Regions from separate parts of the Pseudomonas syringae pv. coryli str. NCPPB 4273 genome, predicted to be linked through region 1. Evidence: riboswitches for the same ligand, from Rfam matches in the RefSeq annotation. Region 1 holds a riboswitch; the other holds the start of a gene.
What was found. A riboswitch is a leader RNA that binds a small molecule or an ion and turns the genes downstream of it on or off. The one in region 1 is predicted to bind cobalamin.
Positions count from the first base shown of each region.

Region 2: another riboswitch for cobalamin. It lies ahead of cobO (cob(I)yrinic acid a,c-diamide adenosyltransferase); the one in region 1 lies ahead of cobW (cobalamin biosynthesis protein CobW).

Region 1 covers NZ_AWQP01000004.1:270,481-275,912, reverse strand. The annotation lists gene cobM (precorrin-4 C(11)-methyltransferase) at 57-806, opposite strand; gene P406_RS03090 (cobalamin biosynthesis protein) at 839-1,288, opposite strand; gene P406_RS03085 (CbtA family protein) at 1,266-1,988, opposite strand; gene P406_RS03080 (CbtB domain-containing protein) at 1,999-2,181, opposite strand; cobalamin riboswitch at 2,281-2,495, opposite strand; cobalamin riboswitch at 2,554-2,777, shown strand; gene cobW (cobalamin biosynthesis protein CobW) at 2,897-3,961, shown strand; gene cobN (cobaltochelatase subunit CobN) at 3,965-5,432, shown strand, end outside.
Region 2 covers NZ_AWQP01000022.1:17,855-23,286, reverse strand. The annotation lists gene bluB (5,6-dimethylbenzimidazole synthase) at 1-108, opposite strand, end outside; gene P406_RS11090 (cobyrinic acid a,c-diamide synthase CobB) at 105-1,400, opposite strand; gene cobO (cob(I)yrinic acid a,c-diamide adenosyltransferase) at 1,426-2,037, opposite strand; cobalamin riboswitch at 2,129-2,342, opposite strand; gene P406_RS11080 (PQQ-dependent sugar dehydrogenase) at 2,462-3,790, shown strand; gene P406_RS11075 (C40 family peptidase) at 4,131-4,676, opposite strand; gene P406_RS11070 (C40 family peptidase) at 4,766-5,432, opposite strand, start outside.

The DNA.
Region 1 (5,432 bases):
CTGTTCATCACGCCATGCGTCGCCGCTCGTTACTGCGATCATCATGGCGGTACTGACTACTTCGGCCTGAACAAGTGGGCATGCCCGGCGCGGTACAGCGAGGACTCGCTGAAGGTGTCATCGGCAAGTACACGTCCGACCAGAATCAGTGCCGTGCGGCGAAAGCCCTTGGCCTGTACCTTTTCCTCAATATCCGCCAGCGTGCCAACGGCCCAGTCCTGATCCGGCCAGCTGGCGCGGTGCACCACGGCAATCGGGCAGTCGGCGCCGTAATGTGGCATGAGCTCCTCGACGATCCGTTGCAGGTTGTTCACCCCCAGATGAATCGCCATGGTTGCCCGATGGCTGGCCAGACTGGCCAGTTCCTCGCCGCTGGGCATTGAGGTCTTGTCGGCATAGCGGGTCAGAATCACGCTCTGCGAAACGTCCGGCAGGGTCAGCTCGACGCCCAGCAATGCAGCGCAGGCAGCGGTCGCGGTCACCCCCGGAATGATTTCGAACGGAATGTCGAGTTCGCGCAGGTAACGGATCTGCTCGCCGATAGCGCCATACAGGCTAGGGTCTCCGGAATGCACGCGCGCCACATCCTGGCCCTGTGCGTGTGCATGCTTGATCAGCTCGATGATCTGCTCCAGATGCAGTTCGGCGCTGTTGGTCACCTGCACGGCCTGATGACCTTGCAGCACGGCGAGGGGCACCAGCGAGCCTGCGTAGATAATGACCGGGCAGCTGCGAATCAGGCGTTGGCCCTTGACGGTGATCAGCTCCGGATCGCCAGGGCCTGCACCGATGAAATAGACAGTCAATGAATTCTCCGGGGTGAGTGAGCGCGGGGAGATTATCCGCTGTGCGCAGGGCTGATTGCCAAGGCAAATGTGGCCTGCGCGCTTTTCTGCCGTTCGATCAGCAGGGTGGCCGTACCGTCTCCCAGTTGTGCCGCCAGTGCCAGGGCCGAGCCCTCGGCGACGCCATGACAGCCCGTGTTCTGGAACACCTGCGCAGAACGGTGCGTGAGGTGCAGTTCCCACGCCACCAGTTGCGCGGCGTTGAAGCACACCAGTGGCACTGCCAGTTGCCCGGCCAGCTCAAGCAGGCCGGGCTCGGTTTCTTTCAGGTCGATGGACGCCAGTGCGGTCACCCGACCAATGTCCAGCTCAAGTGCCTGCAGGCTCTGCTCAAGCAGATCGCGCAACAGCGCAGCCGAGCAGCCGCGCCGACAGCCCAGCCCGGCGACCAGAGGTGCGCCAGGTTGAAGGGTCGCTGGATCAGGCCTGATGCAGGTCGACATTGTCGGTGTGCACATCGTTTCTGCGGAACAGCCAGGCACTGATCAATCCCAGCGCGACCCAGAACAGCGCGTTGGTCAGCAGCGAGGCAATCATGAACTGCGATTCCAGAGCCTCGGGAGCCAGGCTTTCATGGACCAGCGGCTGTGGCGCGCCAAGCACATGCGGGACCAGCAGAATCGCCACACCCAGTGCTTTGAGCAGCCAGTTCTGACCGAACACCAGCAAGGCCAGCCCGGCGGCAGTCGACGCGGCAGCGCCGAGCCACCACAGTTGCCGCTGACTCAGCTCGGCGGCGGCTGTGCCTGGCAGTTCGGGTGGCAGCCCAAGGGTCGGGGCCAGCACGAACACGGCAAAACCGGCCAACCCCCACCATGCGCCTTGCACGGTGCGCCCCGGCGCCCGCAGGGTGTAAAGCCCGGCAAGCATCAGGGCGAAGCCCACCGCGACCACCAGGTTACCGCCGGTGGTGGACAGCACACGCTGCCAGCCGTTTTCGGGCTCCCAGGCCGCTTCTTCATGGGCATGGCTGTGTTCGGCCATCGCGCCGTCCGCGTGCTGATGCAGTTGCTCGGCAGGTGCGTTTTCGTAGGTCTCGGCCTGCTGGATCAGCGGCACCACCCACAGGCTTTGCAGCAGGGTCAGCAACAGGGCGGCGAGCAGGCCGGTGAAACCTGCGGTGTAGGCAATTCGCTTGAACATTGTGTGGCCCTCAATGGCAAGGAAAGGCAGCGCTGTGACGGGTATCGTGTGCCGCGTTGTGCACGGCCGCGATGTGCGAGAAACCGGCGAAGTACACCAGGCAGGCGCCGAGAAGCGCAGCGCTGATGGCGGCTGTCAGGCGTTGAGTGCGTGTAGAGCTGGGCGCGGCGGCGTGGCTGCTGATGGTCGACATGGCGTTCCCTCTTGTTGGTAATCGGCAAGTGGGCCACGCGCAAAAGAACCTGCCGGCAGACGCCGGAGGTTTCAACTGCGCCCGCCCACCGCGGGTTTGTCATTGCAAGCATATCGGGCCGGTCTCCGGGCTCGCGAGGGGCCAGGACGTCAGTGCGTCAAAGCCTGCAAGGTCACCTTCCCATGCCAGCGGCACAGTGGATCAGACCTACTCTCGCTTACCGTTGCGGGGGCAGCACCGGACTTGCTCGACAACGCGAGCGTACCGGTTTCCCGTTTCACCCCGTGAGGGGCACCCGAAACAAGGCGCACAGGAGAGCATGGGCGGCGGGGCAGCGTCAATCTGAACGATTGACCTCTCTGCAGTCACTGCGTAGCCTTGCTGATTCGAGGTTCTCCCCGGGTAAAACATCACCCAGTGGAGCTAAGACGGGAATGCGGTATAAGCCGCAGCTGCCCCCGCAACTGTAAACGGTCATGTTCATTGCACAGCCACTGCTGCGGCGGGAAGGCGCGATGAATGCGTGTCGGCACATTATTCACTGCCTGCCGCACGCCGCCGTGAGCCAGGAGACCTGCCTCGAACGGGCCACACGTGCTGCGGCCCTGGAGAATTCTCACTACAACCGGGCGGGGTGATCCGGTGGCGATCCGATCTGCGTGTCCTGCATGCGGCTCTCGTCCTGTTTGCCCGCCGCATTGCCAAAGGGCACCTGATGAAAACACTGGCCAAGCTTCCCGTCACCATCGTCACCGGCTTCCTCGGCTCGGGCAAGACCACCCTGTTGCGGCACATGCTCGACAACGCCGAAGGGCGGCGCATTGCGGTCATCGTCAATGAGTTCGGCGAGCTGGGCATCGACGGAGAAATCCTCAAGCAGTGCACGATCGGCTGCACCGAAGAAGAAGCCAACGGCCGAGTGTACGAACTGGCCAATGGCTGCCTGTGCTGTACCGTGCAGGAAGAGTTCTTCCCGGTCATGCGCGAACTGGTCGCGCGCCGTGGTGATCTGGACCATATCCTGATCGAAACCTCGGGGCTCGCGCTGCCCAAGCCGCTGGTCCAGGCTTTTCAGTGGCCGGAAATCCGCAACGCCTGCACGGTCGATGCGGTGATCACGGTGGTCGACAGCCCGGCGGTACTGGCTGGTACTTTTGCTGCCTTCCCGGATCAAGTCGATGCGCAGCGCAAACTCGATCCGAACCTGGACCACGAGTCGCCCCTGCACGAACTGTTTGCCGATCAGTTGGCCAGCGCCGATCTGGTGATCCTCAACAAGGCCGACATGATCGACGCCGAAGGTCTGGCGACGGTGCGTGCCGAAGTTGCCGAGGAGCTGCCGCCTGCGGTCAAGGTGATCGAAGCCAGCAGTGGTCGCCTGCCGATCAGCGTGCTGCTGGGTGTCGGTGCCGAGTCCGAACTGCATATCGATGCTCGCAAGACCCACCATGATCACCATGACGATGACGATCATGATGACCACGATCACGACGCGTTCGATTCGATTTCCCTGACACTGCCGCAAGCCGATGAGAAAGTCCTGCTCGATGCACTGAATCAACTGGTGGTGCAGCACGGCATTCTGCGTGTGAAGGGCTTCGCGGCCATTCCCGGCAAGCCGATGCGCCTGCTGATTCAAGGTGTCGGCACGCGTTTCGACAAGCACTTCGACCGCGCCTGGCGTACCGATGAAGAGCGTGCCACGCACCTGGTGCTGATTGGTCAGGAGCTGGATGCCGCAGCCCTGCAAGCGCAACTCAATGCTGCGATTGTCGGCTGACCCATGCATTTACTGAGAACCCAGCCCGGCGGTTTCGTACCTGACGACAATATTGCCGATCTGGGCCAGACCCCGGCCGAGCTGGTGATTCTCTGCAGCGGCGACTCCAGTCTGGCGCTGCTGGCCGAAGCCGCCCGGCAGCTCCCCGACGACTACCCCAGCCTGCGTCTGGCCAACCCGATGCAGGTCCAGAATCACGCCTCTGTCGACCTGTACGTCGATGAAGTGCTGCGTCACGCAAAGGTCATTCTGATTTCTTTGCACGGCGGTATCGGCTACTGGCGCTACGGCGTCGAGCGGCTGATGGAGCTCGCGGCACGCGGCGTTCAGGTCATTCTGGTGCCCGGTGATGACCGTCCTGATCCGGAACTGAGTGATCTGAGCACCGTGCCTGCCGTAGAACGCGACCGACTCTGGCAGTTTCTGCGTCAGGGTGGCCTGCAGAACGCGCTGCAGTTGTACAACTGCATGGCCAGTCGCTGGTTGGACCGCGATTATTCCTGGGCCGAGCCCGCGCCGCTGCCGCGCACAGCCATCTACCATCCTCGCCTGGCAAGCGCGCAGCTTGCCGATTGGCAGGCAGACTGGCTTGCCGAGCAGCCAGTGGTGGCGCTGCTGTTCTATCGCTCGCACCTGCAGGCCGCCAATACCGGTTTCATCGACGAGTTCTGTGTGCGCTTGCAGGCGCAAGGCATCAACCCGCTGCCCATTGCCGTGGCCAGCCTCAAGGAACCCGGCTGTTTCACTCAGGTGGAGGACTGGCTGGATGAGGCTGAAACCGAGCTGCTTCTCAATACCACCGGTTTCGCTCAGTCGAGTCCGGAAGCGCCGCATCTGCGTCCGTTCCGGCGCAACGTACCGGTCATTCAGGCCATCTGTGCGCAGGACAACGAGCCTGCCTGGCAGGCCAGCGAACAGGGCCTTGGCGCTCGAGATCTGGCGATGCACATTGCCTTGCCGGAGCTGGACGGACGCATCATCAGTCGGCCGATCAGCTTCAAGGACCTGGCCTGGCGCAGTGAGCGCAGCCAGTCAGACGTGGTCTGCTACCGCGCCCAGCCGGACCGGATGGATTTCGTCGCGCAACTGGCGCGGCGCTGGATCGAGCTTGCGCGCCTGCCCAATGGCGAAAAGCGCGTGGCGCTGATCCTCGCCAACTACCCGACTCGCGACGGTAGGATCGGCAATGGTGTGGGGCTCGATACGCCTGCTGCGGCGCTGAATATCCTGCGCGCCATGCAGGCCGAGGGCTATCCGCTGGCGCCGTTGCCGGACACTGGCACCGAACTGATCCAGCAACTGCTGGGCGGCGTGACCAATGATCTGGACAGTATCGACCAACGCCCGTGTCAGCAGAGCATGGCGCTGGAGGAATACCTGGCAGCGTTCAACGAACTGCCGCAGGAAAATCGCGATGCGGTGAACGCCCGTTGGGGCACGCCGGACACCGATCCGATGTTTCGCAGCGGCC
Region 2 (5,432 bases), on a different contig from region 1:
CAGCTCGGGCGCAACCGTGCCGCCGATGAAGTGGCGCATGTCGCGACGCTCGGCGATGGCGCGGTACACCGCAGCCCGCTCTTCGGGGCTGAACGCTTGCTCGGTCATGGTTTGAACAGCGCCGCTATCGCCCGAGGGCAGGACGGAAAATAGAAATGCACGTAGGACGCGGTCAGGCGACCCAGGCGATAAACCGCTTCTGCGCCGCGCCCGCCATTGGGGCTGACGCCACGGGCAATCGGCTGCAGCTCGGTGCTGGTCAGCGAATGATGATAAGTGTGGCCGTGCAGCGTGCCCTCGGGCAGCTCGACGGCTTGCAACGCCAGCGCCGCCAGACGCTTCTGCATGACCGCTTCACCGGACAGCAAGCCGACCAGTTCGGCGCGCACGCCCTCGACATCGGTCAAGGCTTCGAGCAAATAGAGCATGCCGCCGCACTCGGCCAGAATCGGCTTGCCGGCAATATGGTGAGCCCTGATCGAAGCCTGCATCGTGCCATTGGCGGCCAGCGCAACGTGGTGCAGCTCCGGGTAGCCACCGGGCAGGTACAGGCTGTCGGCGTCGGGCAACTCGCGATCATGGATCGGCGAGAAGAAACTCAGCTCGGCACCCATGTTCCTCAGCAGGTCCAGGCTCGCGCCATACAGAAAGGCAAAGGCCTCGTCGCGCGCGATGGCGATGCGTACGCCGCGCAGCAGCGGCTCGACCTGAGCCGGGTCGGGCGCAGTGAAGGTCACGGCCGGCGGCAAGGCCACTTCACAGGTGCTGGCAAGCGCCGCAGCCGCCATGTCCAGACGCACGTCCAGATCGTTGAGCTCACTGGCCTGGACCAGCCCCAGATGGCGGCTGGGCAGTTCGAAGCCGACTTCCCGGGACAGTGCGCCGTACCAGCGCAGGCCTTCGGTCAGGCTGTTCTCCAGCAACTGCGCGTGGCGTACCGTGCCGACGCGATTGGCCAGCACGCCGGCGAACGGCAGATCAGGCTGGTAGCGCGCCAGGCCCAGCGCCAGTGCGCCAAACGTCTGCGCCATGGCCGTGCCATCGATCACACCGAGTACCGGCACGCCAAAATGCCGGGCCAGGTCGGCGCTCGATGGCGTGCCATCGAACAGGCCCATGACCCCCTCGATCAGAATCAGGTCCGCCTCATCAGCCGCTTCCCACAGCAGGCGACGGCTTTCATCGGCACCGACCATCCACATGTCCAGTTGATAGACCGGCGCGCCACTGGCCCGCTCGAGAATCATCGGGTCGAGAAAGTCCGGGCCGCACTTGAACACCCGGACCTTGCGCCCCTGGTTGCGGTGCAGGCGTGCCAGTGCAGCGGTCACCGTGGTTTTGCCTTGCCCGGAGGCAGGCGCAGCAATCAATACTGCCGGGCAATCACGCGGGGCTCTCATTGCAATGCGCTCAATGATGAAGCGTTCACAGCTCGATACCTTTCTGCGCACGAATACCGGCCTGAAACGCGTGCTTGACCACGCCGATCTCGGAAACGGTATCGGCCAGGTCGATCAATTCGGCTTTGGCACCGCGGCCAGTCACCAATACGTGCTGCATCGGCGGACGTGCCTGCAGATCGCTCAGCACCTGTTCGAGGTCGAGGTAGCCATGTTTGAGGGCGATGTTCAGTTCGTCGAGCACCACCAGACCAATGGCCGGATCGCGAAGCATTTCCTGAGACACGGCCCAGGCGGCTTCGGCGGCGGCGATGTCGCGCTGGCGATCCTGGGTTTCCCAGGTGAAGCCCTCACCCATCACGTGATAGCGCACCTGCTCATGGAAACGACGGAAAAACATTTCTTCGCCCGTGCTGTTGCGGCCCTTGATGAACTGCACCACACCACACTGCATGTCGTGGCCCATGGCCCGGGCGAGCATACCGAATGCCGAGCTGCTCTTGCCCTTGCCATTGCCGGTCAATACCAGCAGCAGGCCGCACTCATTGGGCGAGCTGGCAATACGCTGGTCCATGAAGGCTTTCTTGCGCTGCATGCGCGCCAGATGGCGTTCGTCGCGTTCGGGGGATTCGTTCATCTGGGTTCTCCGCTCGGGGCAGGCGACAACAGACGGAAGGACAGCACTGGACAGCACGGCAACGCCCTGCACAGAACATCACCCTCCGTGATGTCATTGAGTGATTCAGGCCGGTCTCCGGGCTCATGAGCGGGTCACCCCGGCTGTGCGCCTTCCCATGTCGAAACACAGTGGCGTCAGGCACAGCCTTGACTCATTTACCGTTGCGGGGGCAGCGCCGGGATCGGATCTGTCGACCCACACCGGCTTCCCTGTTTCACTCTGCCAATCGAGGATTGCAGAGCACCTGAAACAAACCGCGAAGGGTAGAGGGTTGGACCGGGAGCGTCAATCGACACCGTCGCCGCGGAACGTTATTGAACCTAGCGGGTTGGCGGTGCCTCTATCAGTTACTGGACCACGCCTTTGTTAATGGAGATCGATCATGTTCAAACTCAGACCCCACTACGCAGTGTTGCTGCTGGTCGCCGGCGGCCTCGCTGCCTGCGGCGAGTCGTCGAGCCTGCAAGTCTCGGATGGAACAGGCCCCTCGCCCAAGCTGCCGGAGCCCAACAAGACGCTGATTCCGACCGTCAACATCGCACCCGCCGTAGGCTGGGAAAAAGGCGCCAAGCCGGTCGCCGCGCCGGGCACACAAGTGGCTGCGTTCGCCGAGAACCTCGATCACCCGCGCTGGCTGTATGTATTGCCCAACGGTGACGTGCTGGTGGCAGAAACCAATTCCCCCGCCAAACCGGATGATTCCAAAGGCATTCGCGGCTGGGTGATGGAAAAAGTCATGGGCCGCGCCGGTGCCGGTGTGCCCAGCGCCAACCGCATCACCTTGCTGCGCGACGTGGACAAGGACGGTGTGGCAGAGACCCGCACGGTTTTCCTGCAAAACCTCAATTCGCCGTTCGGCATGACCCTGGTGGGCAACAAGCTGTATGTGGCCGACACCGACCGCCTGATCAGCTTCCCGTATGAATCCGGGCAGACCTCGATCAGCGCGCAAGCGACCAAAGTCGTCGACCTGCCGGGCGGTACGCTCAATCACCACTGGACCAAGAACGTCATCGCCAGCAAGGACGGCAGCAAGCTGTACGTGACCGTGGGCTCCAACAGCAACGTGGCCGAGAACGGCATGGACAAGGAAGAAGGTCGTGCGGCGATCTGGGAAGTGGACGCGGCTACCGGTAACCACCGGATCTTCGCTTCCGGCCTGCGCAACCCCAACGGCATGGATTGGGAACCGAAGACCGGCAAACTGTGGACGGCGGTCAACGAGCGCGACGAGATCGGCAGCGATCTGGTGCCTGACTACGTGACCTCGGTTCAGGACGGCGCATTCTACGGCTGGCCTTACAGCTACTACGGCCAACACGTCGACGAGCGCGTCAAGCCGCAGAACCCGGCACTGGTCGCCAAGGCGATTGCTCCGGATTACGCAGTCGGTCCACACACCGCCTCGCTGGGCCTGGTGTTCGCCGACGGCAAGACACTGGCCGCACCGTTCAACGAAGGCCTGTTCATCGGCCAGCACGGCTCGTGGAACCGCAAACCGCACAGCGGCTACAAGGTGGTGTTCATCCCATTCAGTGGCGGCAAACCCAATGGCACACCGGTCGATGTGTTGACCGGCTTCCTCAACAAGGATGAAAAAGCCATGGGTCGCCCGGTCGGCGTAGTCAATGATCAGCGCGGCGGATTGCTGGTGGCCGACGATGTCGGCAACAAGATCTGGCGCGTGACATCCGCCAAGGCTGCTCAGTAACGCCGAGCGTAGAGGTTTGACGCAGAGCGTCGCACGATAGTTGAGATCATCGCTACCTACGCTCCAGCACTCGGCGTTACACACAAGTCTTGGAGAGCCCGGAATACGTGCCTTTCAGGGTTCTGCCCGAAGGGCGCAGGAGCGAACTTGTTCGCGAAGGCGGTGTTTCAGAAGATGCATTTTCGGCGATCATACCGGCCCTTTCGCGAACAAGTTCGCTCCTACGGCCTACGGCCAGAATCAAAAGCAGACTTAGGTGTAACGCTGGGCGCTCCGCGTGGGCGTGGGCATGCAGTTCTGGACGCTCATGAGCGCGCGCAGAGCAATCAGCGCGATGCGCTTAAGGCCGATTCTGCGCCAGGCTGGCGGGCTGAATTACGCGCTTGGCGTTGAGGTAGGCTCTCTGCCAGTAAGGCTTGTCGAGGCTGTCGAGCTTGACCGTGCCACCGGTGGCCGGTGCATGCACGAAGCGGCCTTCGCCAACATAGATCCCGGCGTGGGACACCTGAGAACCGCCCGATGTGGCGAAGAACACCAGATCACCTGACTGCAATTGCTCGCGACGAATATTCGGGGCGCCCATCACGATCATCTCGCGTGTGGAACGCGGCAGGGAAATGCCCGCCGCATCACGATAGACATAACCTATAAGACCGCTGCAATCAAAACCGGAGTCAGGCGTGTTGCCGCCCCAGCGATAAGGCGTGCCAACCAGCCCTAACGCACGAAACAGCACGTCTTCGGCAGCCGGAGAGAGAATCTGGGGAGGTGCAGTGACCACCGGACGCTGAACGATCCGGGGCGCTTTGGGCGGAGGCGGCGCGCTGGCGCAAGCACCGAGCAACGCAGCAACAGAGATGACTAACAGGCGCAACGCAATCGACATAACCACAACAACCTATCCGGATGCGGCTTACGCTGCCGAGAAGCTCAAAAACGCAGAAAGACCCGAAGGTCTTGTACTGCGCGTTCTATTTATTTACGCCGCTTGGGCGCGGTCTTGACTGTAGTCGAAGTCATCGCTGTTGTCTGCGTGACTTCGGGTGTCGATTTTACTGCAACAGTACCAGGGGCCATCGCCAGAGGCCGCTTGGCCTCGATGAAGGTCTTGCTCCAGTAGGCGTCATCGAGGCTGTCGATGCGCACACCGCCGCTGCGGCGACTGCTGGAGTGGATGAACTGCCGATTACCGGCGTAGATCGCTGCGTGGCTGACCTGACCGCGACCGCGAGTACTGAAGAACAGCACATCGCCCGGCTGAAGCTTGTTGCGCGCCACCAGAGGTGCGTTGACGTTGATCATTTCACGCGTGGAACGTGGCAGGCTCATGCCGGCCTCTTCGCGAAACAGATAACCGATGAAGCCGCTGCAATCGAAACCCGAAGAAGTCGACGTGCCGCCGAACTTGTAGCGTGTGCCGATCAGCGACTTGCCACGCTCCAGGATGCTGTCGGCCAGGGCCGGCAGTTGGTAAGACTTGTTATCAGCGAACTGGGACAGTTCGTCTTCGGTAGCGAGCTCGTCCTGCAGGACTGCCGCGTCGGCGCGACGGGCTGCGGACTGGGCGTTGGCATTGATTGCGCTCTGATAGCGTGGAACTGGCTGGGCCTGTTCCTGCTGTGCGACCGGCATATTGGCCGAG